DNA from 2 places in the Cellulomonas sp. EB106-03-03-XG116 genome. Region 1 is predicted to be linked to the other one. Evidence: predicted binding sites of a transcription regulator. Region 1 holds the regulator's gene; the other holds the start of a gene.
What was found. The regulator HspR, encoded in region 1, represses chaperone genes until heat shock. The targets are predictions, from matches to a motif close to AAGTTGAGTCNNNNNGACTCAACTT.

Region 1 (14,549 bases):
CGGGTCGCCGATCAGGCTCATCGCGATGTCCAGCCGGCGCCGCATGCCGCCCGAGTAGGTCGACGCCCGGCGCCCGCCCGCCTCGGTGAGCGCGAACCGGTCGAGCAGCCGGTCCGCCACCGCGCCCGGGTCGGGCAGGTGCCGGAGCCGGGCGACCAGCCGGAGGTTCTCCCGCCCGGTGAGCATCCCGTCGACGGCCGCGAACTGGCCGGTGAGGCTGATGGACTGGCGGACCTCGGCGGCCTGGCCCACGACGTCGAAGCCGTGGACCGTCGCCGTGCCCGCGTCGGGCTTCAGCAGGGTCGACAGGATCCGGACGAGGGTCGTCTTGCCCGCCCCGTTGGAGCCGAGCAGGGCGACGATCGTCCCGGGTGCCACCTCGAGGTCGACGCCGCGGAGCACGCGCAGGTCGCCGAACGACTTCTCGACGCCGCGGACGGCGACGGCGGGCGCCGCTGACCCGGCGGTCACCGGACGTCCCCTTCGGCCTCGTCGATCGCCTTCGTCAGGCGGGCGCGCTCCTTGTCGATCCACCGCTCGCCGACGTACGCCTGGGCGAACGTCTCCGCGAACTCGACCGGGTCGTCGCCCACGACGTCGCGGACGGGGGTCCCGTCGGTGGCCGCGCGCTCCCACAGGTCCGCGAGATCGGTGAACATCGTGATCATGGTGTCGCCGTCCGTGACGCCGCCGGAGTACATGAGGTACCGGTGCGTGGCCTTCGCGGCGGTGCGGTAGGGCTCCGGCAGCGCCTTGATGCGGGCCATGTCCTGCCGGTACTGCTTCTTCTGCTCGAGCGAGCCGGTGAGGGCCTCGATCCACTTCGCGACCATGTCAGTCGTCCCCTTCGGTGCGGTCGGTGGTGCGGTCGGTGGTGCGGTGGGTGGTGCCGGAGTCGGTGTTGGTGGAACCGGTGCGGTCGGCGTGCGCGGCGCGGAGGTGCTCGATCCGCCCGGTGAGGAAGGCCCAGGTGGCCCAGAACTCGTCGAGCTGGTCCCGGCCCGCGGCGTTGAGCGAGTAGACCTTGCGCGGCGGGCCCTTCTCGGACGGGACCTTCTCGACGTCGACGAAACCGCGCTGCTCGATCCGGACCAGGAGCGCGTACACGGTGCCCTCGGCCAGGTCCGCGAACCCCTCGTCGCGGAGCTGCGCGGTGATCTCGTAGCCGTACGCGGGCCGCGCCTCGAGGATCGCGAGGACGATGCCCTCGAGCGTGCCCTTGAGCATCTCGGTCATCTGGTTGGCCATCGTGGGCTCCTGTACTCGGTGTCGCTGACTACCGGTACAACGTAACGCTAGGTACCGGTACTTGGCAACACTGAATACCCACGAGTCCTGATCGGATCGGGCCAGGATGGTCGGGCGGCGTCGTGCGCGCGGTCGGCAGGCTGGGCCGCGGAAGGGAGCACCGTGATCGCCTCGCTCAACCGGCTCGTCGACGTGGTGGAGGACCGTCTCACCGACGACCTCGACGTCGCCGACCTCGCAGGGACGCTCGGCACGACCGAGTACCACCTGCGGCGCCTGTTCTCGTCGCTGGCCGGGATGCCGCTGTCGGACTACGTGCGCCGCCGCCGGATGACCGTCGCTGCGGCGGAGGTCGTCGACGGCCGCGGCGACCTGCTCGGCATCGCCGTGCGGCACGGCTACGGCTCGGCCGAGGCGTTCGGCCGGGCGTTCCGCGCGGTGCACGGCGTGAGCCCGGGGCAGGCCCGGCGCGATGGCGGCCCCCTCCGGACCCAACCCCGCCTCAGGTTCCGCCTGACCGTCGAAGGAGCAGCACCCATGGACGTCCGACTCGTCTCCCGCCCCGACTTCCGCCTCGCAGGCCACGCCGCCCGCGTCCCCCTCGTGCACGAGGGGGTCAACCCCGCGATCCAGCGGCACGTCGCCTCGCTCCCCGCCGAGGAGCACGCACGGCTGAAGGTGCTGGGCGACGCCGAGCCGGCCGGGCTGCTCGCCGTGAGCGCCGACCTCGACCCCGACCGCCGCGAGGGCACGGAGCTGACCTACCTGCACGGCGTCGCCGTCTCGGACGCGGTCGAGGTGCCGGACGACCTCGACGTCCTCCCGGTGCCGGCGGGGTCGTGGGCGGTCTTCCGCGCTGCCGGGCCCTACCCGGAGACGCTGCAGCGCCTGTGGGCCGCGACCGCGACCGAGTGGTTCCCGTCCAACCCCTGGCGCCTGCGCCCGGGCCCGGAGGTCGTGGCGGTCCTCGAGCGCGCCGACGACCTCAGCACCGCGACCGTCGAGCTCTGGCTCCCGGTCGAGCCGGCCTGACGGGCACAGGTCACCACTGCGAGCGCGCGTAGTCCTTGAGGAAGCAGCCGTACAGGTCCTCGCCGGCCTCGCCGCGGACGATCGGGTCGTACACCCGGGCGGCCCCGTCGACCAGGTCGAGCGGCGCGTGGAACCCCTCCTCGGCGAGCCGCACCTTGGTCGGGTGCGGGCGCTCGTCGGTGATCCACCCGGTGTCGACCGCGGTCATGAGGATGCCGTCGGCGAACATCTCGCCGGCGCTCGTCCGGGTGAGCATGTTGAGCGCGGCCTTGCTCATGTTCGTGTGCGGGTGGCCGGGGCCCTTGTACCCGCGGGCGAACACGCCCTCCATCGCCGACACGTTCACGATGTAGGTCCGCCGCGCCGACGACGCGGCCATGGCGGCGCGCAGCCGGCTGACCAGGATGAACGGGGCCGTCTGGTTGCAGAGCTGCACCTCGAGCAGCTCCATCGGGTCCACGCCGTCGACCGTCGCGACCCACGAGTTGGTCTCGGCGACGTCGGGGATGAGGCCGCCGGCGTCGATCGACGTCCCCGCGACCAGCCGCTCCAGGCTGGCCGCCTCGGCGGTCAGCGACAGCGCGGTGAGCTCCTCCGCGGCGGCGCGCCCGGCCCGCTCGATCGCCAGCGCGGGGCTGGTCAGGTCGCTCACCGACCCGGCGAGCGCGCGCGGGTGCGCGTCGCTGGTGCGGCCGAAGGTGGTGATCATCCGCGCGGCGTCCGCGTCCAGCGGGGCGTCCTCGGCGTCCGCGATCCGCGCGTACGCGCCCGGCGACCGCCGCACCGTCTGCGCGGCGTTGTTGATCAGGATGTCCAGCGGGCCCTGGGCGGCGACGTGGTCCGCCAGCGACACGACCTGCGCCGGGTCGCGCAGGTCGATGCCGACGACGTGCAGCCGGTCGATCCAGTCGGCCGAGTCGTCCATCGCGCTGAACCGGCGGACCGCGTCCTTGGGGAACCGGGTGGTGATCGTCAGGTCGGCGCCGTCGCGGAGCAGTCGCAGCGCGATGTACATGCCGATCTTCGCGCGGCCGCCGGTGAGCAGCGCGCGGCGGCCCGTGAGGTCGGTGCGGGCGTCGCGCTTGGCGTGGTGCAGCGCCGCGCAGTCGGGGCAGAGCTGGTGGTAGAAGGCGTCGACGACCGTGTAGTCCTGCTTGCAGACGTAGCAGGCGCGCGGGCGGATGAGCGTCCCCGCGATGGCGCCGGTCGCCGACGAGGTGATCTGGATGCCGGCGGTCTCGTCGTCGATGCGGCCGGGGCTGCCGGTCGCGGTGGCGGCGACGACCGCGGCGTCGGCCTCGGCGACCAGCCGGCGCTTCTCCCCGCGGCGGTGCTTCTTCGCGGCCTTGAACATCGCGGACGCGGCGCGGCGGGCGGCGGCGTGCTGCGGGTGCGTCTGCGGCAGGGCGGCGACCTGGTCGGCGACGCGCAGGAAGGTGGCGAACTCGGCGGGGTCGACGCCGGGCACGTCGGCCGCCGCGACGAGGTCGAGGTCCTCGTCGGCGGGCCCGTCCGGGTGCTGCGCGGGCGTGGTCGTCTGCGCGCTCATGCGCCGTCCGTCCTGGGGTGGGGAGAAGGCGCCGCGGTCGCGCGGGGCCCGGAGGATCCTACGGCGCGGACCGCCGCGAGCCCACGGTGCGTCTGGTCACACCGCCGTCGGATCAGCCCTGGCGCTCGCGACTCCGCCGACCCCGCCGCCCGCGCCTGTCGCCCGCGAGCCGCGCCCGGCGCTCCTCCTCGCGCTTCGAGTACGTGGCCGCGCGGATCGCGTCGTCCGACTCGAGCCCCGACCCGAGGCCGCCGCCGACGGTGGCCGCGGAGGCCACGAACCAGGACAGCAGGAACAGGTCTCCGTACCCCAGCGTGGTGCCGAGGTAGCCGCCCATCACGGCGGGGTCGAGGACGAACAGCGCCCAGGCCAGGTTGACCACGTAGAGCATGAGGTAGCACACGACCACCCCGATGACGAGGGTCACCAGCGTCGAGGTGTTGTAGAGGCGGGACCGCTCGCGGGCCTCCGGGGAGGAGTCCTCCGGCCGGTCCCACAGCTGCCCGTCGACCACGAGCCACCCGACGACGAGCGCCACGGAGGCGACCGTCGCCACCGCGAGGCGCCACGTCGACAGGGACCCGGCGAGGAGCCACACCGTGGAGTTGATCGTGGCGACGGCACCGGTCGCGAGCGCCGCGACGAGCGCGGACTTCAGGCCGGGCACGAGCAGCCACGGCCGGTTGGCGAGCACCATGCCCACGAGGAGCCGCCCGCGGCCCCGGACGCGCGGCAGGGGCACCCGCTCGTCGTCGGACGAGGTGGCGTCCGCCATGCCGCCGACGAGCTCCCGGACCGCGTGCCGGGCGCGCGCGTGCATCCGGAGGCCGCCGAGGGCGGGCAGCGACAGGACCGCCGCCCGGCCGCCCGGGTCCACCTTGGTCAGCAGGTACCGGCCGTCGTCGTCGCGCAGCGGCAGCTCGGTGAGGCCGACCACGAGGTCCCAGCCGTGCCGGCTCGCGTGCTCGGCCAGCCGGTCGATCGCGGTGCCGACCTCCTCGGAGCCCACGGTGAACGGCTCGCTCACCACGTCGACGTCCCAGCTCGCGCGGTCCGGTCCGCGCGGCGGGTCGAGGTCGCCCATCTGCTGGGCGATCTCGGTGGGTGACGCGGGATCGGCCACCAGGCCGACGCGGATCGGGTCCACCCGCGTCAACGTATCCGCGGGTCGCCCGGGCGGCGACCGCTCAGGCCGGGTCGGACGACCCCGCGAGGGTGCGCAGGACGGTCGCGTGCCGGACCAGGAACGCCCGCTCGTCGAGCTTCTTGCGCCGCAACCAGCCGGTGACCTCGTCGTTGTGCTTGCTCGCGTTGCAGGACGCGCACGCCGGCACGACGTTCTCGAGCGTGTAGCGGCCCCCTCGGGAGATCGGCAGGACGCAGTCGCGCTGCAGCGCCGGGCCGGGGGCCCCGCAGTACGCGCACGCGCCGCCCCACGCGGCGACGAGGTCCGCCCAGTCGGTCGCGGTCAGGTCGTTGTCGGCGAGCGCGACCCGGCGCCGGCGGCGCTTCGCGTAGCGCGCGCGGGTCGACGGCGACGCCCCGGACGAGACCTTGCGACGGCGGACCACGCCGCGACGCTACCGCCCCGCCACCCCGGGGCAGTTCGTCCCGCGCGGGCGTCGGGGGGACACTGGGGGCAGCAACCGCCATCACCACGAGGAGTACCACCGTGCCGCAGGGAACCGTCCGCTGGTTCGACACCGAGCGAGGGTTCGGCTTCATCGCGCTCGGCGACGACGCCGAGGACCTGTTCGTCCACGCGTCCGAGATCGTCGGCCAGGAGGGTCCGACGTCGCTGCGCGAGGGGCAGTCCGTCGAGTTCGAGGTCGGCGAGGGCGACCGCGGCCCGCAGGCGCGCCAGGTCCGCGTCACGGGCGACGTGCCGGCGGACGCCGCGCTCGGCGTGCTCGGCACCGTCAACTGGTACGAGCCGGCCAAGGGCTACGGCTTCCTCACCCGCGAGGACGGCCAGGAGATCTTCGTGCACAGCTCGGCGGTCGTCGGTGGCGGCGTGCTCACCGACGGCCAGCCGGTCGCGTTCCTGGTCGTCGACGGCGAGAAGGGCCCGCAGGCCGACCACGTGCTGCCGCTCGCGGCCGGCGCCGGCGCGGGCGCGCCCCGGGGCGCCGCGCTGAACGACGGCGCCGACGGCACCGTGACCTGGTACGACGCCGGCAAGGGCTTCGGCTTCATCACCCCCGACTCCGGCGACCAGGACGTCTTCGTCCACGCCCGCACGCTCACCGGCGGGCTGACCGAGCTGGCCGAGGGCGACCGGGTGAGCTACCGCGCCTCGGAGGGCGAGAAGGGCCTGCAGGCCCAGGGCGTGCGCCTGGTCGGCGGCTCCGGGCGCGGCGGGCGCGGCGCGCCGTCCCGCGGCGACCGCCCGTCGCACGGCGGCCAGGACCGCTCGTCCCGCACCCCGCAGCGCGGCGGCCAGGGCGTCGTCGCGCGCTACGACGCGGAGCGCGGCTTCGGGTTCATCGCACCCGACGACGGCGGGCCGGATCTGTTCGTCCACGTGTCGGTCCTCCAGCGCGAGGAGGCGCTCTACGAGGGCGACCGCGTCCGGTACCAGGTGCGGCAGAGCGACCGCGGCCCGCAGGCGGACCGCGTCGAGCTGATCTGACGTCGTGCCCGGCCGGGGCACCGCCGCCCCGGCCGGCCGTTCCGGCATGCTGGCCGCCGTGGACACGTACCTGCGCACCGAGCGCGTGACGCTGCGGCCCTTCGGTCCGGACGAGGCGGACCTGCTGATCGAGCTCGACAGCGACCCCGCGGTGATGCGCTACCTGTCCGGCGGCGAGCCGACCGCGCCTGAGCTGGTCCGCGAGCGCGACCTGCCGAGCGTCCTCGCCGGCTACGACCGGTGGGCCGGGCGGTTCGGGCTGTTCGCCGCCCACGACACGGCCGACGGCGCGTTCCTCGGGTGGTTCTGCCTGCGCCCGGAGCGCGACGGGCCGCTGGACGAGGTCGAGCTCGGCTACCGGCTCCGTCGCGCCGCGTGGGGCCGCGGCTACGCGACGGAGGTGTCCGCCGCGCTGGTCGAGCGCGCGTTCACCGACCTCGGCGTCCGCGTCGTGTGGGGCGCCACGATGGCGCTGAACCACGCGTCCCAGCGCGTCATGGAAAAGGTCGGCATGGCCGTGACGCAGCCGCTGCCGACGCCCGACGACATGCTCGCGGTCGAGGGTGCAGACCTCGGCGGCTACCGGTACGAGATCACCCGGGAGCAGTGGCAGCAGCGTGCTGCCGCCGGCGCCTGACGTCACCCCTGGGGCTCGGGGATCAAGCCTCGCCGAGATCGCAGAAGATGCGGGGTTCGCGCACGTCGAACCCCGCATCTTCTGCAATCTCGGCGCCGGCGTGCCCGAGGTGGGGCGCGGGGCAGGGGGAGGGGCGGGTGTGGGGCGGGTGTGGGGCGGGCAGGGGCGGGGCAGGGGAGGGGTAAGGGCCGGGAACATTCCGCGCGGGCGAGGAGTTGAGCCAAGCAGACTCAAGTTCGCAGCCGCGGAGTTGCACCGCGACCGACCGCGGCGCAGACTTGAGCGCAGCAGGCTCAAGGCGCCACCGCCCCGGCTCGGGACGGCCGCAGCGCCCGACCACGCAGCACGAACGAAGGAGCACAGACATGGCACGAGCAGTCGGCATCGACCTGGGCACCACGAACTCCGTGGTCGCCGTCCTCGAGGGCGGGGAGCCCACCGTCATCGCCAACGCGGAGGGCTCGCGGACGACCCCGTCGGTCGTCGCGTTCTCCAAGACCGGCGAGGTGCTCGTCGGCGAGGTGGCCAAGCGCCAGGCCGTCACCAACGTCGACCGCACGATCTCGTCCGTCAAGCGCCACATGGGCACGGACTGGTCCGTCGAGATCGACGACAAGAAGTACACCGCGCAGGAGATCTCGGCCCGCGTGCTCGGCAAGCTGAAGCGCGACGCCGAGGAGTACCTGGGCGAGCCCGTCACCGACGCGGTCATCACCGTCCCGGCGTACTTCAACGACGCCGAGCGCCAGGCGACCAAGGACGCCGGCCAGGTGGCCGGCCTCAACGTCCTGCGCATCGTGAACGAGCCGACCGCGGCCGCCCTCGCCTACGGGCTGGAGCGCGGCAAGGAGGACGAGCTCATCCTCGTCTTCGACCTCGGCGGCGGCACGTTCGACGTCTCCCTGCTCGAGGTGGGCAAGGACGACGACTTCTCGACCATCGAGGTCCGCGCGACCTCCGGCGACAACCGCCTCGGCGGCGACGACTGGGACAACCGGATCGTCGAGTGGCTGGTCGGCCAGGTGAAGAACTCCACCGGCGTCGACCTCTCGAAGGACAAGATCGCCCTGCAGCGGCTGCGCGAGGCGGCGGAGCAGGCCAAGAAGGAGCTGTCGTCCGCGACCAGCACCAACATCAGCCTGCAGTACCTCTCGATGTCCGAGAACGGCCCGATCCACCTGGACGAGAAGCTCACCCGGGCGCAGTTCCAGCAGATGACGGCCGACCTGCTCGAGCGGACCAAGGCGCCGTTCAACGCGGTCATCCGCGACGCGGGCATCAAGCTGGCCGACATCGACCACGTGGTGCTCGTCGGCGGCTCGACCCGCATGCCGGCCGTGGCCGACGTCGTGCGCGAGCTGACCGGCGGCAAGGAGCCGAACAAGGGCGTCAACCCGGACGAGGTCGTGGCCGTGGGTGCCGCGCTCCAGGCCGGTGTCATCAAGGGCGACCGCAAGGACGTCCTGCTGATCGACGTGACCCCGCTGTCCCTGGGCATCGAGACCAAGGGCGGCGTGATGACCAAGCTCATCGAGCGCAACACGGCCATCCCGACCAAGCGCAGCGAGATCTTCTCGACGGCCGAGGACAACCAGCCGTCGGTGCTGATCCAGGTGTTCCAGGGCGAGCGCGAGTTCGCGCGGGACAACAAGCCGCTGGGCACGTTCGAGCTGACCGGCATCGCGCCGGCCCCGCGCGGCGTCCCGCAGATCGAGGTCACCTTCGACATCGACGCGAACGGCATCGTGCACGTGTCCGCCAAGGACCGCGGCACGGGCAAGGAGCAGTCGATGACGATCTCCGGCGGCTCCGGCCTGCCGAAGGACGAGATCGACCGCATGGTCAAGGAGGCCGAGGCGCACGCCGCCGAGGACAAGAAGCGTCGCGAGGAGGCGGAGACCCGCAACTCCGCCGAGCAGCTGGTCTACTCCACGGAGAAGCTGCTCACCGACAACGACGACAAGCTGTCCGACGACGTGAAGTCCGAGGTCCGCTCTGCCGTCGACGACCTGAAGAAGGCGCTCGAGGGCGAGGACCTGGCCGAGGTCACCGCGAAGCAGACCGCGCTGGTCACCGCGTCGCAGAAGATCGGCGAGGCGCTGTACTCGGCGAACCAGCAGCCCGAGGGCGCCCCGGCCGGCGAGCAGCCCGCCGCGGACGCGTCGTCCGCGCAGGACGACGACGTGGTGGACGCCGAGATCGTCGACGACGAGGGCGACAAGAAGTGACCGACCAGCCGAACCCGCAGGGGCGCGATCCCGAGGAGGAGGCCCCGCGCGTGACCGACAAGCGGCGCATCGACCCGGAGACGGGGCAGCTGCGCGAGCCGACCGCCGAGGAGCAGGTCCTGGCCGAGGCCGAGGCGGCGGCGACCGCCGCCGAGGAGGCCGTGGTGCTGGAGGGCCTGGTCGAGGCGCAGAAGCTCGCCGCCGAGCGGCTCGACGAGCTGCAGAGGCGGAACGCCGACTACTTCAACCTCGAGCAGCAGTACTCCGCGTACGTGAAGCGGTCCAAGTCCGAGGCGGTCACCGCCCGGGACCAGGGCGTCGCGTCCGTCGCCGAGGCGCTCATCAGCGTCCTCGACGACATCGAGCTGGCCCGCCAGCACGGCGACCTGGTCGGCCCGTTCGCGTCGATCGCGGAGAAGCTCGAGGGCACCCTGGGGCGGTTCGGCATCGAGCGCTACGGCGCCGCCGGCGAGCCGTTCGACCCGCAGGTGCACGAGGCGCTCATGCACGGGCACTCGGCCGACGTCACGGAGCCGACGGTGCAGCAGGTGCTGCAGCCCGGCTACCGCATGGGCGAGCGCGTGATCCGCGCCGCCCGGGTGGCGGTCGTCGACCCGGAGGCGTGACGGGCATCATCAGGACCCACCGGCAGGGGCCGCGTCGTCACGGCGCGGCCCCGGCCGTGGGGTCCACCCCGGTCCGGGGCCGGACGCGGGCCCCGGGGAACCGGACGAGAGAGCGGAAGGAGGCGTCGTGAGCGGTCAGGACTGGCTGGAGAAGGACTTCTACGCCGTGCTCGGCGTCGCCAAGGACGCGGACGCGGCCACGATCAAGAAGGCGTACCGCAAGCTCGCCCGCACCATGCACCCCGACCACAACCCGGGGGACGCGGCGGCCGAGGCGAAGTTCAAGGAGGTCGGCGAGGCCTACGCGGTGCTCTCCGACCCCGAGCAGCGGCAGCAGTACGACCAGCTCCGGGCGATGGCCGGCGGCGCGCGGTTCCGCGCGGGCGCGGGCGGCCCGGGTGGTGCCGGCGGCGCGAACGGCGGCTTCGAGGACCTGTTCGGCGGGGTGTTCGGCGGCGGCGCCGGCGGCACCCGCGTGCGGTTCCCGCAGGGCGCGGGCGGCGGTACCGCGGGCGGCAACGGCGGGTTCGAGGACCTGCTGGGCGGCCTGTTCGGCGGGGGCGGCGGCTTCGGCCAGGGCCGCACCGCCCGGCGCGGCGCCGACCTGGCGGCCGTGACCACGCTGCCGTTCCGGCAGGCGGTCGAGGGCTCGACCGTCGCGCTCGGCGTCGAGGGGCGGACCGTCAAGGCCCGCATCCCCGCCGGCGTCCGGGACGGCCAGAAGATCCGGCTGCGCGGCAAGGGCCGCCCCGGGGAGAACGGCGCGCCCGCGGGCGACCTCGAGGTCACCGTGCGCGTGACGCCGCACCCGGTGTTCGCGCTGGACGGCAACAACCTACGGGTGACCCTGCCGGTCGCCTTCGACGAGGCCGCGCTGGGCGCCGAGGTGCCCGTGCCGACCCTCGACGGCGGGCAGGTGCGCCTGAAGATCCCGGCGGGTACCCCGTCGGGCCGGACGCTCCGGGTCAAGGGCCGCGGCGTCACCACGGCGAGCGGCACCGGGGACCTCCTGGTCACGGTGCAGGTCGTCGTCCCGCAGCGGCTCAGCGCCGCCGCGAAGGAGGCCGTGCAGGCGTTCGGCATCGCGACGTCCGGCGAGGACCCGCGCGCCGACCTGCTGGCGCGGGCCAAGGACTGACGGGCCGGCGCGCTCGGGGCACCGCCCCGCGCGCGCCGACCGACCGACCGACCGGAGGAGGTGGCGGGGATGGTCTCGGAGGACGCGCAGGTGTACGTGATCTCGGTCGCCGCCGAGCTCGCGGGCATGCACCCGCAGACCCTGCGGCAGTACGACCGGCTCGGGCTGGTGCAGCCCGGCCGCACCCGCGGGCGCGGCCGCCGGTACTCGCTGCGCGACATCGCGACGCTGCGCGAGGTGCAGCGCCTCTCCCAGGAGGAGGGCGTGAACCTCGCCGGCATCAAGCGGATCCTCGAGCTCGAGTCCGAGGTCGAGCGGCTGCGCCGCCAGGTGGAGTACCTGCGCGCGTTCGCGGAGCCCGGGCGGCGCGTGTTCACGGCGCACCCGTCCGGCGACGTCGTGGCGATGGGCCGCGGCCAGCGCCGGCGCGGGGCCGCGGACGGCGGGGCGCCCTCGGAGGATCCGCGGGCCGTGGGCGCGCGCGGGGCGATCGTGCTCTGGCGGCCGGGTGCGCGCTGAGCGCCGGGTGCGCGGTGGGCGCTGGGTGCGCGCCGAGCGCCGGGCTGGTGCCGGGCTGCCCGCGGCGGCGCTGGCCCGTGCGGCGCTCGCGATGGCCCTCACGCTGACCGCCGCGGCGTGCGCGCCCGACCCGCCCGGCGGGCGCGACGGACGGGCGGCCGAGGTCCCCGCACCGACACCGACCGGGGCTCCCACCGCCGCCGCGCCCGCCGACCTCACCGCCGCCGTCGAGGCCGACCTCGCGGCGCTCGAGCGGTCGACCGGCCGCCGGGTCGGCGTGTACGCCCACGACACCGGCACCGGCGACACGGTGGCGTACCGGGCCGACGAGCGGTTCGGCTACGCGTCGACGCTCAAGGCGCTGGCCGCCGGCGAGGTGCTGGCGGGGCAGCCGGCGTCGGTGCTCGACCGGCCGCTGACCGTGACCGCCGAGGACGTCGCGGACGTGGGCCACGCCCCGGTCACCGCCGGCGCGGCGGGCACGGACCTCACGATCGGCGCGCTCGGCGCGGCGGCGGTCACCGACAGCGACAACGGCGCGCTCAACGTGCTGCTCCGGCACCTGGGCGGGCCCGCCGCCCTGCAGGCGGCGCTCGCGGCGCGCGGCGACACCACGACCCGGGTCGACGCGGCCGAGCCGGAGCTGAACCGGTTCACGCCCGGCGACCCGGCCCGGACCTCCACCCCGCGCGCCCTAGCCGACGGGCTGGCGACCTACGCCGTCGGCGACGCCCTCGACCCCGCGGTGCGCGAGGCGTACGTCGGCTGGCTCACCGCCAGCACGACGGGCCTCGACGCGATCCGCGCGGGGACGCCGGACGGCTGGGTGGTCGGCGACAAGACCGGCACCGCCGGCCGGTACGGCTCCCGCAACGACGTCGCGGTCCTCTGGCCGCCCGGGCGCGCCCCGCTCGTGCTGGCGGTGCTGACCGACCACCCGGACGAGGCCGCCGAGCCGGACGACGCGGTGCTGGCGGCGGCGGCCCGGACGGTGCTCGCCGCCTACTCCGGCTGACCCGCACCCGCCCCCAGCAGGGACCGGGTGACGCGCTGCGTGTCGTCCGTGAGCTCGGCGACCGCCGCGCCGAGGGCGGCGTCGTCCACGGTGCGGTCCTCCTCGGCGGCGAGCAGCACGGCCCGCCGGATCACCTCCTTGACGAACGACGCGGTCACGCCGGCCGTGGCCCCGGCCGCGTCGCCCAGCGCCCCGGGCGTGAGCGGCAGCCCGTCGGCGTAGAGGCGGAACAGCCGCAGCCGGGCCTCGTCGTCGGGCAGCGGGATCTCCACCGCGAGGTCCACCCGGCCCGGACGCTGCGCCAGCGCCCGCTCCAGCAGGTCGGCGCGGTTGGTGGTGAGCAGGAACGCGACGTCGGCGTCCCCGCCGAGGCCGTCCATCGCGTCGAGCACCTCGAACAGCAGCGGCTGCGGACCGGCGTGCAGCGACCGGTCCTCGGAGATGAGGTCGACGTCCTCCAGCACGACGACGGCCGGCTGCAGCGCGTGCGCGGTCTCGGTCGCGAGCCGCACCAGGCCCAGCGACTGGCCCGCCAGCACGATGGCCGTGGTCCCCGCGTCAGCCCCGAGGAGGTGCCTGACCGTGTGGGTCTTGCCCGTCCCGGGCGGCCCGTAGAGCAGGACGCCGCGCTTGAGGTGCTGGCCGGCGGCCCGCAGGCGGTCGCGGTGCCGGGCGACCCCGAGCACCTGCCGCTCGACCCGCTCCAGGGTGCCCTCGGGCAGCACGACGTCCTCGGCCGGGACCCGCACCCGCGGCAGGAACGTGACCCCGCCCGCCGACTGGCCGTACGGGCTGGGCGTGAAGCTCACCACCTGGCCGCGCAGCACCGAGTGGCTCAGCATCGCCTCCCGGACCGCGGCCAGCGCGGCCGCCGCCGCGTCCTCGTCGGGCGACATCGCCTCGAGCTTCGCCTCCTGCCCCTGCTGGGGCGCGGCCGCCCGCTGCAGCAGGGCGACCGGGGCGCCCCCGAACCGGAACAGGTGCACGCCGAACGCGACGACCCGGCGGTCGGCGTCGGGTCCGACGGGCACGCGGACGTAGTCGACGGCGCCGACGGGGAACTGCGCCCACGCGCCGGAGTGCTCGACGATCTCGGAGAACGACGAGTGCCGGCGCTGCTCGCCGCCGCCGACCCCGACGAGCCGCCCGCCACCGGCCGCGCCGACCACGACCTCGAGCGCCACGTCGGCGTCGACCGCGCGGAGCGCCCCGACCTCTTCCGTCAGGACGGCCAGCCCGCGCGGGTCGGTGCCGAGGTGCTCGCGGAGCACCTCGGCGATCGGCGTGGCGTCGCCGGACCGCCGGCGCTGCGCGCGGTCGTTGACCCGCTCGATCAGCGTGCCGACGGCGTCGAGGAACGCGTCGGTGCGGGCGGGGTCCGGGTCGGGGGCCACGACCCCCGGGGTTCCGTCGGTCATGGCCCGACGCTAGCCACCCGACCGGCCCGCGCGCGGCCGTTTTCCTCGGCTCACGCCGCCGGGGCCGCGACCTCCTCGTGGACCAGCGCGGAGATCCGGCGCTTCAGGGCGTTGAACTCCGCGGAGGTCACGTCCCGGTCGCCCGCGAGGTCGATCGGGACGATCTGCTTCACGTGGCCCGGGACCCCGTGCGACGCGCCGCCCGCCATCACCACGACGCGGTCGGCGAGGAACACGGCCTCCTCGATGGAGTGCGTGACGAACAGGACGGTCGTGCCGGTCTCCCGGTGGATCCGGGACAGCTCGCCCTGCAGCGTCGACCGGGTGAGGGCGTCAAGGGCCCCGAACGGCTCGTCCATCAGCAGCAGGGACGGGTCGTTGGCGAGCACCCGGGCGATGGCGACGCGCTGCTGCATGCCGCCGGACAGCTCGCTCGGGTACTTGTCCGCGAACCGGGTCAGCCCGACGGCCCCGAGGAACCGGTCGGTGCGCTCGGTGACGACGGAG
Region 2 (14,549 bases), on a different contig from region 1:
CGCGCCGCCCGGGTCGGTGGCGTGGTCGCGCTGCGTCGGGAAGCCGCCGCGGTCGACGACGTCCACCGGCGCGGTGTCGGCGATCAGGCCGAGCTCGGCCTCGAGCGTGCCGGGCTCCGGGTTCTCCTCCGCGCCGCCCTGGCCCGGGTCGCCGCCGGCGTAGGCCCCGGCGCGGGTGCCCCAGCCGGAGGCGTGCGCCATGCGCAGGAAGCCGAGCAGGCGGACCGGCATGAGGAAGAACGTCGAGACGATGATGAAGATCGGCAGCCGGAAGAAGTCGCTGGGGACCTCCTGCAGGTGCCGGATCTGCCGGATCGCCATCGACAGCACCGAGGACACGACCATCAGTCCGATGACCCAGAACCAGCCCGCCTGGGCGCCGTACGTCTCGAGCATCGCTTCGTAGAGGTTGACGCCCGTGCCGCTGACGGAGCGGTAGATCCAGCCGGCGATCGTCCCGACGAGCAGGAACGGCAGCAGGATGTCGGTGAGGAAGAAGATCGCCAGGATCGGCGCGTGCCCGAGCATCCAGGGCAGCATCCGCAGCGTGTTGTACTGCGAGCCGCGGGCCCAGCGGAGCTGCTGCTTGAACAGCTTCTTCACCTGCAGCGGGGCGTCGGTGTAGACGAGGCTCGTGTGCTGGTAGACGGTCCGGTAGCCCTGCTTGAGCGTCAGGTTCGTCAGGGTGCGGTCGTCGGAGACCTCGAGGAAGACGCCCATGAACCGCTGGGTCATGAAGTCGTCCATGACGTCGATGAGGATGTGCCGGCGGAACGCGATCGTGCGGCCCGGGAGGCAGCCGACCTGGCCGAGCACCGACTGGGCGGGCATCGAGTAGAGCGAGCGCGAGTTCTCCAGCCAGTCCGCCCAGCGGGTGATCCAGGAGCGGGTCGGCTCGAGGATCCGCTGGCGGGTGGTGACGCCGCCGACGTTCGTGTCCTTGAACGGCTTGATCAGCTCGGGCAGCGTGCCCGGCGTCCAGACCGTGTCCGAGTCGAGCAGCACGGTGATGTCGTACTTCGACATCTCGGTGCCGATCTTGACGGCGTTGCGCTTGCCCGGGATCGGGGTGTGCACCCAGCGGACCAGCGGCGCGAACTCCTCGCAGACCGCCTCGAGGTCCGGGTTGCGCTTGCCGTTGATGACGACGATGACCTCGTCGGGCCGCTGCTCGGTCACGCGCGTCAGCACGTCGCGGAACAGGTCGAGGGGCTCGTCGACCACCGGGACGATCACGCTGGTCGTCTCGTGGTGCTCCTCGGTCCACGGGCGGTACCGGCGGGACAGGCCCACCTTGAGCAGCCACAGGGCCCAGACGAGCCCGGAGAAGATCGTGAACAGGTACAGCTCGGCTTGCTCGTCGAGCATGTGCCGGATCTGCAGGATGAAGATGAACATCGCTCACCTCGGCGTCGGTCGGGAGGGGGCCGGCGGCGACGGTGACGCGGCGGAGAACGGGGTCGGGATGCGCTGTCCCGGTCGGGAGGCGGTGCGCCTCTGTGACTGGAGTGGGGGGCAGACGAGGACGTGGTGTCACCCGTTCGGACGGGCGGCGACGAGACGATCGGGTGGAGTCTGTGCGCCGGTTGAGCTCCCGGCCTCGAGTGGGCCCAGCGTGTTGGACGCGGTGGGCGTCGCGCAACTCGCACCCGGCAATTCGGGCATGGTTTGTGAGATGGATCACAGACTACCTGTCCGGATTGCCCGCAAATGCGCAGATCACAGTCGTGCAAGTCGGACATGTCCGGAACCGGGAAGCGCTTCAACGGCGTCGCAGGTCAGCACGCGTGTCGCGCGTTGCGGGGATGTGTCGTAAGGAAGTCGACGGCGTGAAGCCGGTCACAACGCGCGGTGACGCGCGTCAGAGTCAGGCCCTGCTATGACACGACGTCACCCGATCGGTCGAGCCCGCGCGTCGGCGCCCGACGCGGGGGGCCCGCCGGGGTCGACGCGCATACTTGAGCGGAATACGCTCAACTTGCTCGGCGTTGCACCGGTCGTCCCGCGCAGACCCCGCGGGGCACCACGCACGCACACCGCGCGCGGCCGACCGGCCGCCGCGACCCGGACGCACGGAGGGGACGTTGGACGCGAAGCTCACCACCAAGTCGCACGAGGCCATCGGCGACGCCATCCAGCAGGCCTCGGCCGCCGGCAACCCGCAGCTGGAGCCCGCCCACCTGCTGAACGCGCTGCTCGCCCAGGAGGGCGGCGTCGCGAACGGCCTGCTCGACGCCGTGGGCGCCGACCGCCAGGCGCTCGGCCGCGCGGTGCGCGCGATCCTCGTGAACCTGCCCGCCGCGAGCGGCTCGTCCGTCGCGCAGCCGACCGCCTCCCGGGCCACCGCGTCCGCGATCGAGGCCGCGTCGGCGGAGGCCCGCACCCTGGGTGACGACTACGTGTCCACCGAGCACCTGCTGCTCGGCCTCGCCGCCGGGCAGACCGGCGTCGCGGACGCGCTGCGCGCCCAGGGCGCGTCCCGCGACGCGCTCGCCGCCGCCCTGCCGTCGGTCCGCGGCTCCGCCCGGGTCACCAGCCCGAACCCCGAGGGCACCTACAAGGCCCTGGAGCAGTACGGCGTCGACCTGACGCAGCGCGCCCGCGACGGGAAGCTCGACCCGGTCATCGGCCGCGACGCCGAGATCCGCCGCGTCATCCAGGTGCTGTCCCGCCGGACCAAGAACAACCCGGTGCTGATCGGCGAGCCCGGCGTCGGCAAGACCGCCGTCGTCGAGGGGCTGGCCCAGCGCATCGTCGCCGGCGACGTGCCGGAGTCGCTGCGCGGCAAGCGCCTGGTCTCGCTCGACCTGGCGGCGATGGTCGCCGGCGCGAAGTACCGCGGCGAGTTCGAGGAGCGGCTGAAGGCGGTCCTGGAGGAGATCACGTCCTCCGAGGGCGAGGTCGTCACGTTCATCGACGAGCTGCACACGGTCGTCGGCGCGGGCGCGGGCGGCGAGGGCGCCATGGACGCGGGCAACATGCTCAAGCCCATGCTGGCCCGCGGCGAGCTGCGCCTCGTCGGCGCCACCACCCTCGACGAGTACCGCGAGCGGATCGAGAAGGACCCCGCCCTGGAGCGGCGGTTCCAGCAGGTGTTCGTCGGCGAGCCGTCCGTGGAGGACACCGTCGCGATCCTGCGCGGGCTCAAGGAGCGGTACGAGGCGCACCACAAGGTGACGATCGCGGACGCCGCGCTGGTCGCGGCCGCCACGCTCTCCGACCGGTACATCACCGGCCGGCAGCTCCCGGACAAGGCGATCGACCTGGTCGACGAGGCCGCGTCCCGGCTGCGGATGGAGCTCGACTCCTCCCCGGTCGAGATCGACGAGCTGCAGCGCGCCGTCACCCGGCTGGAGATGGAGGAGGTCGTGCTGTCCGAGGCGGACGACCCGGCCTCCCGCGAGCGGCTGGAGAAGCTGCGCGCCGACCTGGCCGACCGCCGCGAGGAGCTCGCCGGGCTCACCGCGCGCTGGGAGAAGGAGAAGGCCGGGCACAACCTGGTCGGCGACCTCAAGGCCCGGCTGGACGACCTGCGCTCGACCGCGGACCGCCTGCTGCGCGAGGGCGACCTCGCCGCCGCCGCGCGGCTCCAGTACGGCGAGATCCCGGCCGTCGAGAAGGAGATCGCGGAGGCGGAGGCGAGCGAGCGCGAGGCGGACGCCGCGGCTGCCGAGGCGCAGGCGCCGATGATCGCCGACAAGGTCGGCCCGGACGAGATCGCCGAGGTCGTCGCCATGTGGACCGGCATCCCCGCCGGGCGGCTGCTCGAGGGGGAGACCGCGAAGCTGCTCCGGATGGAGGAGGTCATCGGCGAGCGGCTGATCGGGCAGTCCGCCGCGGTCGCCGCGGTGTCGGACGCCGTCCGGCGGTCCCGCGCGGGCATCGCCGACCCCGACCGGCCGACCGGGTCGTTCCTGTTCCTCGGCCCGACCGGCGTCGGCAAGACCGAGCTGGCCAAGGCGCTCGCGGACTTCCTGTTCGACGACGAGCGCGCCATGGTCCGGATCGACATGTCGGAGTACGCCGAGCGGCACTCGGTCGCGCGCCTGATCGGTGCGCCCCCGGGGTACGTCGGCTACGAGGAGGGCGGCCAGCTCACCGAGGCCGTCCGGCGCCGCCCGTACTCCGTCCTGCTGCTGGACGAGGTCGAGAAGGCGCACCCCGAGGTGTTCGACATCCTGCTCCAGGTGCTCGACGACGGCCGGCTCACCGACGGGCAGGGGCGGACGGTCGACTTCCGGAACGTCATCCTCGTGCTGACGTCCAACCTCGGCTCGCAGCACCTCGTCGATCCGCTGCTCGACCCCGAGCAGCGCCGCGCCGGCGTGATGGACGCGGTGCGCGCGGCGTTCAAGCCGGAGTTCCTCAACCGGCTGGACGACATCGTGCTGTTCGACCCGCTGTCGCTGGAGGAGATCGGCCGGATCGTCGACCTGCAGGTCGCGTCGCTCGCGGCGCGGCTCCGGGACCGGCGGCTCGTGCTCGACGTCGACCCGGCGGCGCGCGAGTGGCTGGCGATCGAGGGCTTCGACCCGGCGTACGGCGCCCGGCCGCTCCGGCGCCTGGTGCAGCGGGAGATCGGCGACAAGCTGGCCAGGCTGCTGCTCGCGGGCGAGGTCCGGGACGGCGACACCGTGCGCGTCACGCGCGCGGACGACGGCGGCCTGGAGCTGACCCGGGCCTGACCACGGGCGGTGCGGCGCCGACCGCGGTGCGTCGCGCCGAGCGCGGGAGCAGGAGCTGCCGCGCCCGGCGCGGACGACCGCGCTCGGCGCCGCGTGTCCGCGATGTCCGGTGTGCGAGGTGTGCAGGACCTGTGCGCCTCGCACGCCCGACCGCCGTCCTCGCAGGCCGCGGGCGAGGTCGCGTGCGACGATCGACCGCGATGAACGCGACCCTCGCCCTGGCCGCCGGCGTCCCCGCCGCCTCCGACGCCGCGCCCGAGCTCACGGGCCTGGCCGGCTGGGTGGTGGGGGTCATCGAGACCCTCGGCCCGGCCGGCGTGGGCCTGGTCGTCGCGCTGGAGAACCTGTTCCCGCCGATCCCGTCCGAGGTCGTGCTGCCCGTCGCCGGGTACGTCGCGAGCCAGGGGCAGATGAACCTCGCGTGGGCGATCGTCTCCGCCACGCTCGGCGCGATCGCCGGGGCCTGGCTGCTCTACGGGCTGGGCGCCTGGTTCGGCCGGGCGCGGCTGCGCCGCTGGCTGGAGAAGATCCCGCTGATGGAGGTCGAGGACCTGGACCGCGCCGAGGTGTGGTTCGAGCGGCACGGCGGCGCGGCGGTGCTGATCGGCCGGTGCGTCCCGATCGTCCGCTCGCTCGTGTCGATCCCGGCCGGGTTGGAGCGGATGCCGCAGGTCCGGTTCCTGCTCTACACCGCGATCGGCAGCGCCGTGTGGAACAGCCTGCTGATCGTCGGCGGGTACGTGCTCGGCTCCCAGTGGCAGGACATCGGGCACTACTCGGACTACATCAACTACGCCGTGTACGCGGCGATCGTGGTCGTCGTCGTGCGGTTCGTCTGGACCCGCCTGCGCCGCCGGCGGCTCGCCGCCCGCGGCTGACCGCGGGGGCCGGCCGCGGTCAGGCGAACAGCGCCCCGACCCGCGACGCGTACAGGTCCTCGCCCTTCAGGCGGCTCGTCGCCACGGCGCCCACCACCCGGCGCACGCCGTCCTCGCCGACGAGCTGCGACGCACCGCCGGAGCGGCCCAGCGGCAGCAGGATCCGCTCCGGGGCCGGGTGGTACGTCGCGGCCGGCTCCCGGCCCTCGACCAGCGCCGTGATGTTCGCCGCCACCACCTCGGCGTGCGCCCGCGCCGCCGACGCGCGCTTGGACTCCGGCACGTCCGTGATGTCCCCGACCGCGAACACCGTCGGGTGCCCGGTGAGCGCCAGCGTGTCGTCCACCCGGACCTCGCCCAGCCCGTTGCGCGCGCCGATCAGGTCGCCCGCCAGGTAGTCGCTCGCCGGCTGGTTGCCGTAGCAGCGGAACCACATCTGCGCCTCGACGCGGACGCCCGCCTCGGTCTCCACGACGAACGGCTCGTGCACCCCGACGTCCGACGGCGGCAGGTAGCCCAGGCGGGAGCCCAGCACCAGCTCCACCCGGTCGGCGAGCTGGGCGCGCACCACCTCGCGCAGCTCCGGCAGGTAGTCGTCGGTGGTGAGCACGTCGTCCGCCTGGTCGACCACGGTGATCCACAGGTGCGGGTAGGCGTCCAGCAGCTCGCCGACCAGCTCCAGGCCCACCGCGCCGGCACCGACCACGAGGACGCGCTCCGCGCGCGCGAGGCCCTCGCGCATCCGGGCGAGCCGCGCCTGCGCGACCGCCGTCTCCGACTCGATGAACTTGGCCGGGAACGGGTAGGCGGTGCCCGTCGCGAGCACCAGGTAGTCCGCGTCGAGCGTGCTGCCGTCCGCGAGCCGCACCTGCGAGGAGGTGGCCCGCTCGACCCGCTGCCGCAGCACCAGGCCCCGGTCCAGCAGCCGCTCGTAGCCGAAGAACACGCGGTCCTCCCACGCCGGGTCGACCGCCGCGCGCAGCGCCGCCGCGGCGTGCACGAACGCGTCCTTCGGGTCCACCAGGACCACGTCCGCGACGCCGTCCAGCAGCGAGGCGACCTGCGTCCCGCCGTACCCGCCGCCGACCACGACGACCCGCGGTGCTGCCATGTCCGAACCCCTCTCGCCCCGACGCGACCGCCGGACGCGGCCCGTGCCCTCGAGCCTGCCACCGCCCGGGGCGCGCGGGCTGGGACGCAGGACCCGCCCGCGCCGTGACGTGCGCGACGTCCGCCGGGCCCGTCCTGGCTCGACCCGGCCCGTCCCCGTCCCCACCGCTTTCTCGCGCAGCCCCCTGATCGTTCCGGCGGCGGCGCGAGAAAGGGGAGGGGACCAGGGCGGTCCGCGTCCCCACCTCCGCCGCAGACGCCGCAGGCCCGCCGCGCGGGTGCGCGACGGGCCTGCGGGGGTGCGGCGTGCGGCGCCGCCGGGCGTCAGGCCGCCGCCCGCGCCACCAGCGCGTCCAGGCCGTCCAGGTCGAAGCCGCCCATGCCGAAGCTCGCGACGACGCGCATCGGCATGTCGCCCATCATCGCCAGCATCGTCGGGTCGAGCGCAGCGGTGGCCTCGCCGAACGCGGCGCCGAGCAGCTCGGCGCCCCGCGGGTGGGTCAGCCACTCGTTGACCGTCGAGTCCGCCGACAGCGTCCCGTGCAGGGACTCGCCGGTGACGGTCACCTCGGCCGTGCCGCGGATGTCGCGGGACGACGCGCCGACCTCGATCACCGTGCGCCCGCCGCCGACGGCCCAGCGCCGGAGCGCGGGGTGCCAGTACGACAGGTCGCGGGCGTCGAGCGCGAAGGTCAGCGTGCGGGACTCGCCCGGCTCCAGCGTCACCTTGGCGAACGCCTTGAGCTCGCGGGTCGGGCGCAGCACGGCGGCCTCGGGGTCGCCGACGTAGACCTGGACGGTCTCCGCGCCGGCGCGGTCGCCGGTGTTGGTCACCGTCACCGACACGTCCACCGCGGACGAGGCGCCCTCGCCGGACACGGTCGCCGCGACGTCGGAGTAGCCGAACGTCGTGTACGACAGGCCGTGGCCGAACGGGTACGCGACGTCGAGCAGGCGGGTGTCGTACCAGCGGTACCCGATCAGCACGCCCTCGCCGTACCGGACGTGGCCGCCTGCGCCGGGGAAGTTGCCGAACGCCGGGGTGTCCTCGACGCGGTGCGGGATCGTCTCGGCGAGCTTGCCCGACGGGTTCCGCACGCCGAGCAGCAGGTCCGCGACGGCCGAGCCGCCGGCCTGGCCGCCGAGCCAGGTCTCCAGGACCGCGGCGGCGGCGTCCTGCCACTCGACGGCGACCGCCGAGCCGTTGGCCAGCACGACGACCACGCGGTCGTTCACCTCGGCGACCGCGCGCAGCACGGCGAGCTGGTTCGCGGGCAGGTCGAGGTGGGTGCGGTCGTAGCCCTCGGACTCGTCGGGGGCGGGCAGGCCGAGGAACAGCAGCACGGTGCCGGCGGCGCGGGCGGCCTCGACGGCCTCCGCGAGCAGCGCGGCGTCGTCGGCGTCCTGCGAGCCCTCCACGCCGGCGACGGAGAAGCCCGCCGCGAACGGCAGCTCGGACCCGGTCGCGGACCGCAGCGCGGTGAGCGCGTCGTCCAGGCGGGTCGGGTTCACCTGCGAGGATCCGGCGCCCTGGTACCGCGGGGTACGGGCGAACTCGCCGATCACGACCGCGCGCGCGGCGTCGTCCGCCGACAGCGGCAGGACCGGGGCCCCGTCGACCGGCGCGTTCTTCAGCAGCACCGAGCCGTCCGCCGCGGCCTCGCGGGCCAGCGCGTGGTGCGCCTCGACGTCGATCGAGCCGGGCTCGGCCAGCGCGGGCTGCGCGCGGGCGATCAGCGTCAGCACCCGGCGCACGGCGGTGTCGAGGACGGCCTCGTCCAGTCGCCCGTCCTTGACCGCGTCGACGACCAGCGCGTCCGTCCGCCCGCCGGTGGCCGGCATCTCCAGGTCGAGCCCGGCGGCGACGGCGGCGACCCGGTCGACCACGGCGCCCCAGTCCGAGACGACCAGGCCCTCGAAGCCCCACTCGTCGCGCAGCACCTCGGTCAGCAGCCACGGGTCCTGCGAGGCGTAGGTGCCGTTGATCTTGTTGTACGAGCACATGACCGTCCACGGCTGCGCCTGCTTCACCACGCGCTCGAAGGCCGGGAAGTAGATCTCGCGGAGGGTGCGCTCGTCGACGTCGGAGGAGACCCGCATGCGGTCGGTCTCCTGGTTGTTCGCCGCGAAGTGCTTGAGCGACGTGCCGACGCCCTCGGACTGGATGCCGGACACGAGCGCCGCGCCGAGGTCGCCGGCCAGGGCCGGGTCCTCGGAGAAGTACTCGAAGTTCCGGCCGCACAGCGGCGAGCGCTTCATGTTCACGCCGGGGCCGAGCAGCACGGCGACCTCGTTGCCCCGGGTCTCGCGGCCCAGGGCGCGGCCGACGCGGTCGAGCAGGTCGACGTCCCAGGTCGAGGCCAGCGCGGCGGCGGGCGGGAAGCAGGTGGCGGGCACGGAGTTGCCGATGCCCAGGTGGTCGGCGCTCTCGGCCTGCTTGCGGAGGCCGTGCGGGCCGTCCGTCACCATCACCTTCGGGACACCGAGGCGGTCGACGCCGTCGGTGTGCCAGAAGTCGGAGCCGGACGTCAGGGCGGCCTTCTCCTGCAGGGTGAGCTCGGCCAGGACGCGCTCGACGTCGAATGCGGCGGTCATGCGGGGGCACCTCCTCGTGCGTGGGTCTGTTGCCCTCACTGTAGCCGATGCCTACCGCGCGGTCGGGTTCGCGGACGGGCGCCGCCGACCTCCTGTGAGAACCTGTCCACCACGCGCCGCCCGGCGCGGCAGGAGCACGGTGACGGGGGCAGGGACGATGTCCGTCGAGACGCAGCAACGGGGCTACGCGAAGGGGCGCGCGAAGCGCCGGGAGATCATCGACCAGGCGACGGCCATGTTCGGCGAGGTCGGCTACCGCGGGGCCTCGCTCCGCGAGATCGCGGCGCGGTGCGGGATCTCGCACCCGGGCCTGCTGCACCACTTCCCGACCAAGGAGTCCCTGCTGCTCGCGGTGCTGGAGCACCGGGACGACGTCGACATCGAGTGGCTGGAGACCGACAGCCCGGACGGGGTCACGACGCTGCGGCACCTCGTCGAGCTCGTGGCGCTGAACGCCACCCGGCGGGGGATCGTCGAGCTGTACGCGGTGCTGTCCGCCGAGGCGACCTCGGCCGACCACCCGGCGCACGCGTACTTCCAGGACCGGTACCGGCGCGCGCTCGACACCGCGACCACGGCGTTCGCGCGGGCCGCCGAGCAGGGCGCGCTCCGCGCCGGCGTCGACCCCGACTCGGCCGGCCGCCAGCTCATCGCCCTGATGGACGGTCTGCAGGTGCAGTGGCTGATGGACGACGGCGTGACCGACATGGCCGGCGTCGTGCGGCGGCAGGTGCAGGACCAGCTCACCGTGCCGCTGGACGCGGCCCCGGACGCCGCGCCGGCCGACGCGGCGGAGCTCGACGCCGACGCCTGAGCCGCGCGCCGGTCCCTAGGCGGGCGCGGCCGTGCCGTCCAGCAGCGACCCCGTGACCGGGGCCGGCGGCACCGCCACGCACAGCCCGGCCCGGTCGCCGCGCGCCCAGGACGCCTCGGTCGGCGCCCACGCGAGCATCCGCGTCCCCTGCTCCCGCTCGGCGGCGGTGAGGTCGCACGACGCCGCGACCCGCGCCGACGCCTCGGCGGGCCCGGGCCACGCGGCGCCGGGCTCGAACGCGTAGGACGACACCGCCTGCGCCGCGTGCGGGTCCGCGCACGGCACGACGCGCACCCGGTCGACCGGGCCGTCGTCCGGGACCTCCGCCAGGCAGCTGCCCGGCACGAGCTGCACCGCGTGGGCGTCGACCGGCTCTGCGACGTCCGGCGGGAGCGGGCGCTGGGCCAGGGCCGAGCCGACGAGCACCGCGACCAGGGGGACCCAGGCCAGCGTCGTGAGCACACCGAGGACGACGCCCGCCACGGCGAGGCCGCGCCCGCGCCGGGGCTCGGGGGCCGCGCGGCGGGTGCGGCGGAGCCCGACGAGTCCCAGCACCAGCGCCACCGGCCCGGTGCCGAGCACCCCGGCGACCAGCGCCGCGACCGCCACCCCGTCGGTGCGCGGGCGGGGCGGGGCCCAGCCGGGCGCGTAGAACGGCTCGGGGTACCCGTACGGACCGGTCACGTCACACCTCCGCCGCGGCGCCGGCCGCGAACGTCCCGGCGAGCACCGAGCCCGTGCCCGTCGGCTCGGTCGACAGCACGCAGTAGGCCCACCGGTCGCCGACCGCCCACTGGTCGGGGTGCACGAAGTAGACGTCCGCCCAGGACTCCGCCGGCAGGGCGGTCGGGCCGACCAGGCGCTCCGCGACCGCGGCGCACCGGTCGAGCAGGGCGGTGTACGCGGCGTCCGGCTCGGTCACGTCGGCACGCACCGGCTCCGCCATCGTCAGCCGCTCCAGGACCTCGGTCGCGTGCCCCGACGCGCAGTCGACCACCCCGGCGTCCGACATGTCGTAGGTCTCGGGGGTGGTGGCGAGGCAGTCGCCGGGGACCAGGTCGTCGGCCAGCTCGAACCACGGGAGCGCGGTCTGCTGCCCCGGCGCGCCCGCGGCGTCGCCCGGCGCAGGCCAGGACCCCGCGGACGACGCCGGGGACGCGGTCGAGGCGACGGCCAGCGCGACGACGACGCCCAGCCCGACGACCAGCGCGGTGGTCAGCACCCCGCCGATCCAGGTGGCCGCGATCGCGAGCCCGCGGCCCTGGGCGCCGGAGCGGCGGACCCGGCGCTGCGCCGCGATCCCGAGCCCCAGCCCGACCGGCGCGGTGAGCAGGCTCGTGGCGAACGCGGCGAGGGCGAGCACGAAGGCCGCCACGGCCACGCCGTCCGTGTCCGGGGAGGGCGGGGGAGCACCCCAGGCGGCGGGCGGCACGGGCGGGGCGGCCGGCGGCGCCGTCGGCCAGGTGCCGGGCGGGGCGGCGGGCGGCGCGACCGGCGCACCGGGCCCGGCCGCACCGGGCCCGGTGTACGGCGGCAGCGGCGCGTGCCCGGGGGCGGACGGTGCCGCGCCCGCCCAGGCCGGCGGACCCGGCTCGGGGGTCGACATGCGCCGAACCTAGCGGGCGGGTCCGGCGCGGGTGCCCTCGCGCCGCCGGGTTCCCCCGGACGGGCGCGGTCGCCCGCCGGTGCTCAGGCGGCGTCGGCGATGTCCAGCACCACCGGCACGTGGTCCGACGGCGCCTTGCCCTTGCGCTCCACCCGCTCGATCGACACGCCGGTGACCCGCGGCGCGAGCGCGGGCGAGGCCCAGGTGAAGTCGATCCGCATGCCCTCGTTCCGCGGGAACCGCAGCTGCTGGTAGTCCCAGTAGGTGTAGGTGTGCTCGGCGGGCACGTGCACCCGGGACACCTCGGTGTAGCCGCCGGCGCCGAACGCCTGGAACGCGTCGCGCTCCGCCGGGGTCACGTGGGTGCGGCCGGCGAACACGCCGATGTCCCACACGTCCGTGTCGAGCGGGGCCACGTTCCAGTCCCCGACCAGGGCGACCGGCAGCGCCGGGTCCTCCTCGATCCAGCGGCGCGACTCCTCCTGCAGCGCCTCGAGCCAGCGCAGCTTGTAGTCGAAGTGCGGGTCCCCGACCTCGCGGCCGTTCGGGACGTACAGGCTCCACACCCGGACGCCGCCGCAGCTCGCGCCCAGCGCGCGGGCCTCGGTCACCGGGTCCTCGCCCCACCCGGGCTGGCCGGCGAACGCGTGCTCGACGTCGTGGATCCCGACCCGGGAGGCGATCGCGACCCCGTTCCACTGGCTGAAGCCGCTCGTGACGACCTCGTAGCCGGCGGCCTCGAAGGCCTCGCGCGGGAACTGCTCGTCCTTGCACTTGGTCTCCTGCATCGCCAGCACGTCCGTGCCGGTCCGCTCGAGGAAGGCGATCACGCGGTCGACGCGGGTGCGGACGGAGTTCACGTTCCAGGTGGCGAGGCGCATGACCGGCACGCTACCGGCCGGCCCCGACACCCGCGGAACCGTCGCCCGGCGGACCCGGGCGACGCGTGTTCCGCGACCGTAGGGTGGCGGCATGGGAACCGCACTGATCACGGGCGCCAGCTCCGGCCTGGGGCTCGAGTTCGCCTGGCAGCTCGCCACCGCCCGGCACGACGTCGTCCTCGTCGCCCGTGACGGCGACCGGCTCGAGCGCCTCGCCGCCCAGCTCCGCGCCGCGGCCGGCGTGCACGCCGAGGTGCTGCGGGCGGACCTGACCGACCGCGACGACCTGGAGCGGGTCGCCGAGCGGCTGCGCGCCGCCGAGCGCCCCGTCGGGCTGCTGGTGAACAACGCGGGCATCGGCCTCGGCCAGCGGTTCGTCGGCAGCGACCTGGCGCAGCAGGAGGCGGCGCTCGACCTCATGGTCCGCGCGGTGCTCGTGCTGTCGCACGCGGCCGCCGGCGCCATGGTCGGGCGCGGGCGGGGCGCGATCCTCAACGTCGGCTCGGTCGCGGCGCTGATGACGTCCGGCACGTACTCCGCGCACAAGGCGTGGGTGCGGACCTTCACCGAGGGCCTGGCGGCGGAGCTGGCCGGCACCGGCGTGACCGCCACCGTGGTGTCGCCGGGTCTCACGCACACCGAGTTCCACGAGCGCGCCGGGCTGCGCGCCGAGCAGGCGTACCCCGAGCTGGCCTGGCTGTCCGCCGACCGCGTCGTGGCGACGGCGCTCGCGGACGTCCGGCGCGGGGCGGTCCTGTCCACCCCGAGCCTGCGGTACCGGGTCGCGTCCGGCGCCCTGCGGGTCCTGCCGCGGTCCGCGCTCCGCGCGCTGTCCTCCCGCCGCCCGGACCGCGCCCCCGGGGACTGAGCCGCGCCGCGGCCTCGCTACGCTGGCGGCCGTGACGACCTCCTCCCTCTCCCCGACGCCCCGCGAGCAGCTCCGCGACCTCATCGTCGAGCTGGCCGTCGTGCGCGGCCGGGTCACGCTGTCCTCCGGCCGCGAGGCCGACTACTACGTCGACCTGCGGCGCGTGACCCTGCACCACCGCGCCGCCCCGCTGATCGGGCACGTGCTGCTCGACCGGCTGGAGGAGGTCGGCCTGGGCACGGCGGACGTCGAGGCCGTGGGTGGCCTGACGCTCGGCGCCGACCCGGTCGCCACCGCGCTGCTGCACGCCGCGGCCTCGCGGGGGCAGGACCTCGACGCGTTCGTGGTCCGCAAGGAGGCCAAGGCGCACGGCATGCAGCGCCGCATCGAGGGCCCGGACATCGCCGGCCGCCCGGTCGTCGTGCTCGAGGACACCTCGACCACGGGCGCCTCGCCGATCGCCGCCGTCGAAGCCGCGCGCGAGGCGGGCGCCGACGTCCGCGGCGTGGCCGTCATCGTCGACCGGGCCACGGGGGCGCGGGAGAAGATCGAGGCCCTGGGCGTGCCGTACCACTTCCTCTTCGACCTGGCGGACCTCGGCCTGGCCTGATCGCGCCGCCCGGCGCGTGCCGCCTACGCCTTCCCGCCCGCCCCACGGCCGCCGGGGGTGGCCGGGCCGGAAGGCGTAGGCGGCGTGCGCACCGGACGGCCGCGTGGCGCCGTCCGTGCGCGTCCGGGCTCAGGCCTCCGGGGCCGCCGTGGCGCCCGGGTACGACTCCGCCCACTCCGGGACCCGGTCGACCAGGTCCGCCACCGAGTCCAGCACCTGCGTCGGCCGGAACGGGTAGCGCACCAGGTCCTCGGTGCGGGTCGACCCGGTCAGCACCAGGAACGTCCGCAGCCCCGCCTCGATCCCGGCGACGACGTCGGTGTCCATCCGGTCGCCGATCATCGCGGTCGTCTCGGAGTGCGCGTCGATCCGGTTGAGCGCGGACCGGATCATCATCGGGTTCGGCTTGCCGACGAAGTACGGCTGCCGGCCGGTCGCCGCGGTGATCATCGCGGCCACCGCGCCCGTGGCGGGCAGGTCGCCCTCCTGGCTGGGGCCGGTG

Region 2: clpB (ATP-dependent chaperone ClpB) is a predicted target of HspR. The motif match lies at 1,956-1,980, and genes of this name have one in related genera.

Annotation. Positions count from the first base shown of each region.
Region 1 covers NZ_JBYTEP010000027.1:1,402-15,950, reverse strand. Annotated here, with positions in the region: gene AC3WUG_RS11500 (ABC transporter ATP-binding protein) at 1-471, opposite strand, end outside; gene AC3WUG_RS11495 (DUF1048 domain-containing protein) at 468-833, opposite strand; gene AC3WUG_RS11490 (PadR family transcriptional regulator) at 835-1,248, opposite strand; gene AC3WUG_RS11485 (AraC family transcriptional regulator) at 1,411-2,280, shown strand; gene AC3WUG_RS11480 (SDR family NAD(P)-dependent oxidoreductase) at 2,291-3,829, opposite strand; gene AC3WUG_RS11475 (hypothetical protein) at 3,942-4,976, opposite strand; gene AC3WUG_RS11470 (HNH endonuclease) at 5,017-5,400, opposite strand; partial or broken gene AC3WUG_RS11465 (cold-shock protein) at 5,502-5,705, shown strand; partial or broken gene AC3WUG_RS11460 (cold-shock protein) at 5,712-5,906, shown strand; partial or broken gene AC3WUG_RS11455 (cold-shock protein) at 5,964-6,170, shown strand; gene AC3WUG_RS11450 (cold-shock protein) at 6,159-6,461, shown strand; gene AC3WUG_RS11445 (GNAT family N-acetyltransferase) at 6,520-7,098, shown strand; gene dnaK (molecular chaperone DnaK) at 7,464-9,326, shown strand; gene AC3WUG_RS11435 (nucleotide exchange factor GrpE) at 9,323-9,952, shown strand; gene AC3WUG_RS11430 (DnaJ C-terminal domain-containing protein) at 10,080-11,090, shown strand; gene AC3WUG_RS11425 (heat shock protein transcriptional repressor HspR) at 11,160-11,609, shown strand; gene bla (class A beta-lactamase) at 11,599-12,624, shown strand; gene AC3WUG_RS11415 (AAA family ATPase) at 12,612-14,042, opposite strand; gene AC3WUG_RS11410 (ABC transporter ATP-binding protein) at 14,093-14,549, opposite strand, start outside.
Region 2 covers NZ_JBYTEP010000046.1:19,048-33,596, reverse strand. Annotated here, with positions in the region: partial or broken gene AC3WUG_RS15380 (glycosyltransferase family 2 protein) at 1-1,398, opposite strand, end outside; gene clpB (ATP-dependent chaperone ClpB) at 2,085-4,685, shown strand; gene AC3WUG_RS15370 (DedA family protein) at 4,886-5,563, shown strand; gene AC3WUG_RS15365 (FAD-dependent oxidoreductase) at 5,583-6,674, opposite strand; gene AC3WUG_RS15360 (aryl-beta-d-glycosidase) at 6,998-9,268, opposite strand; gene AC3WUG_RS15355 (TetR/AcrR family transcriptional regulator) at 9,408-10,082, shown strand; gene AC3WUG_RS15350 (DUF4190 domain-containing protein) at 10,098-10,766, opposite strand; gene AC3WUG_RS15345 (DUF4190 domain-containing protein) at 10,768-11,688, opposite strand; gene AC3WUG_RS15340 (exodeoxyribonuclease III) at 11,772-12,569, opposite strand; gene AC3WUG_RS15335 (SDR family NAD(P)-dependent oxidoreductase) at 12,661-13,437, shown strand; gene pyrE (orotate phosphoribosyltransferase) at 13,469-14,047, shown strand; gene AC3WUG_RS15325 (HAD-IIA family hydrolase) at 14,177-14,549, opposite strand, start outside.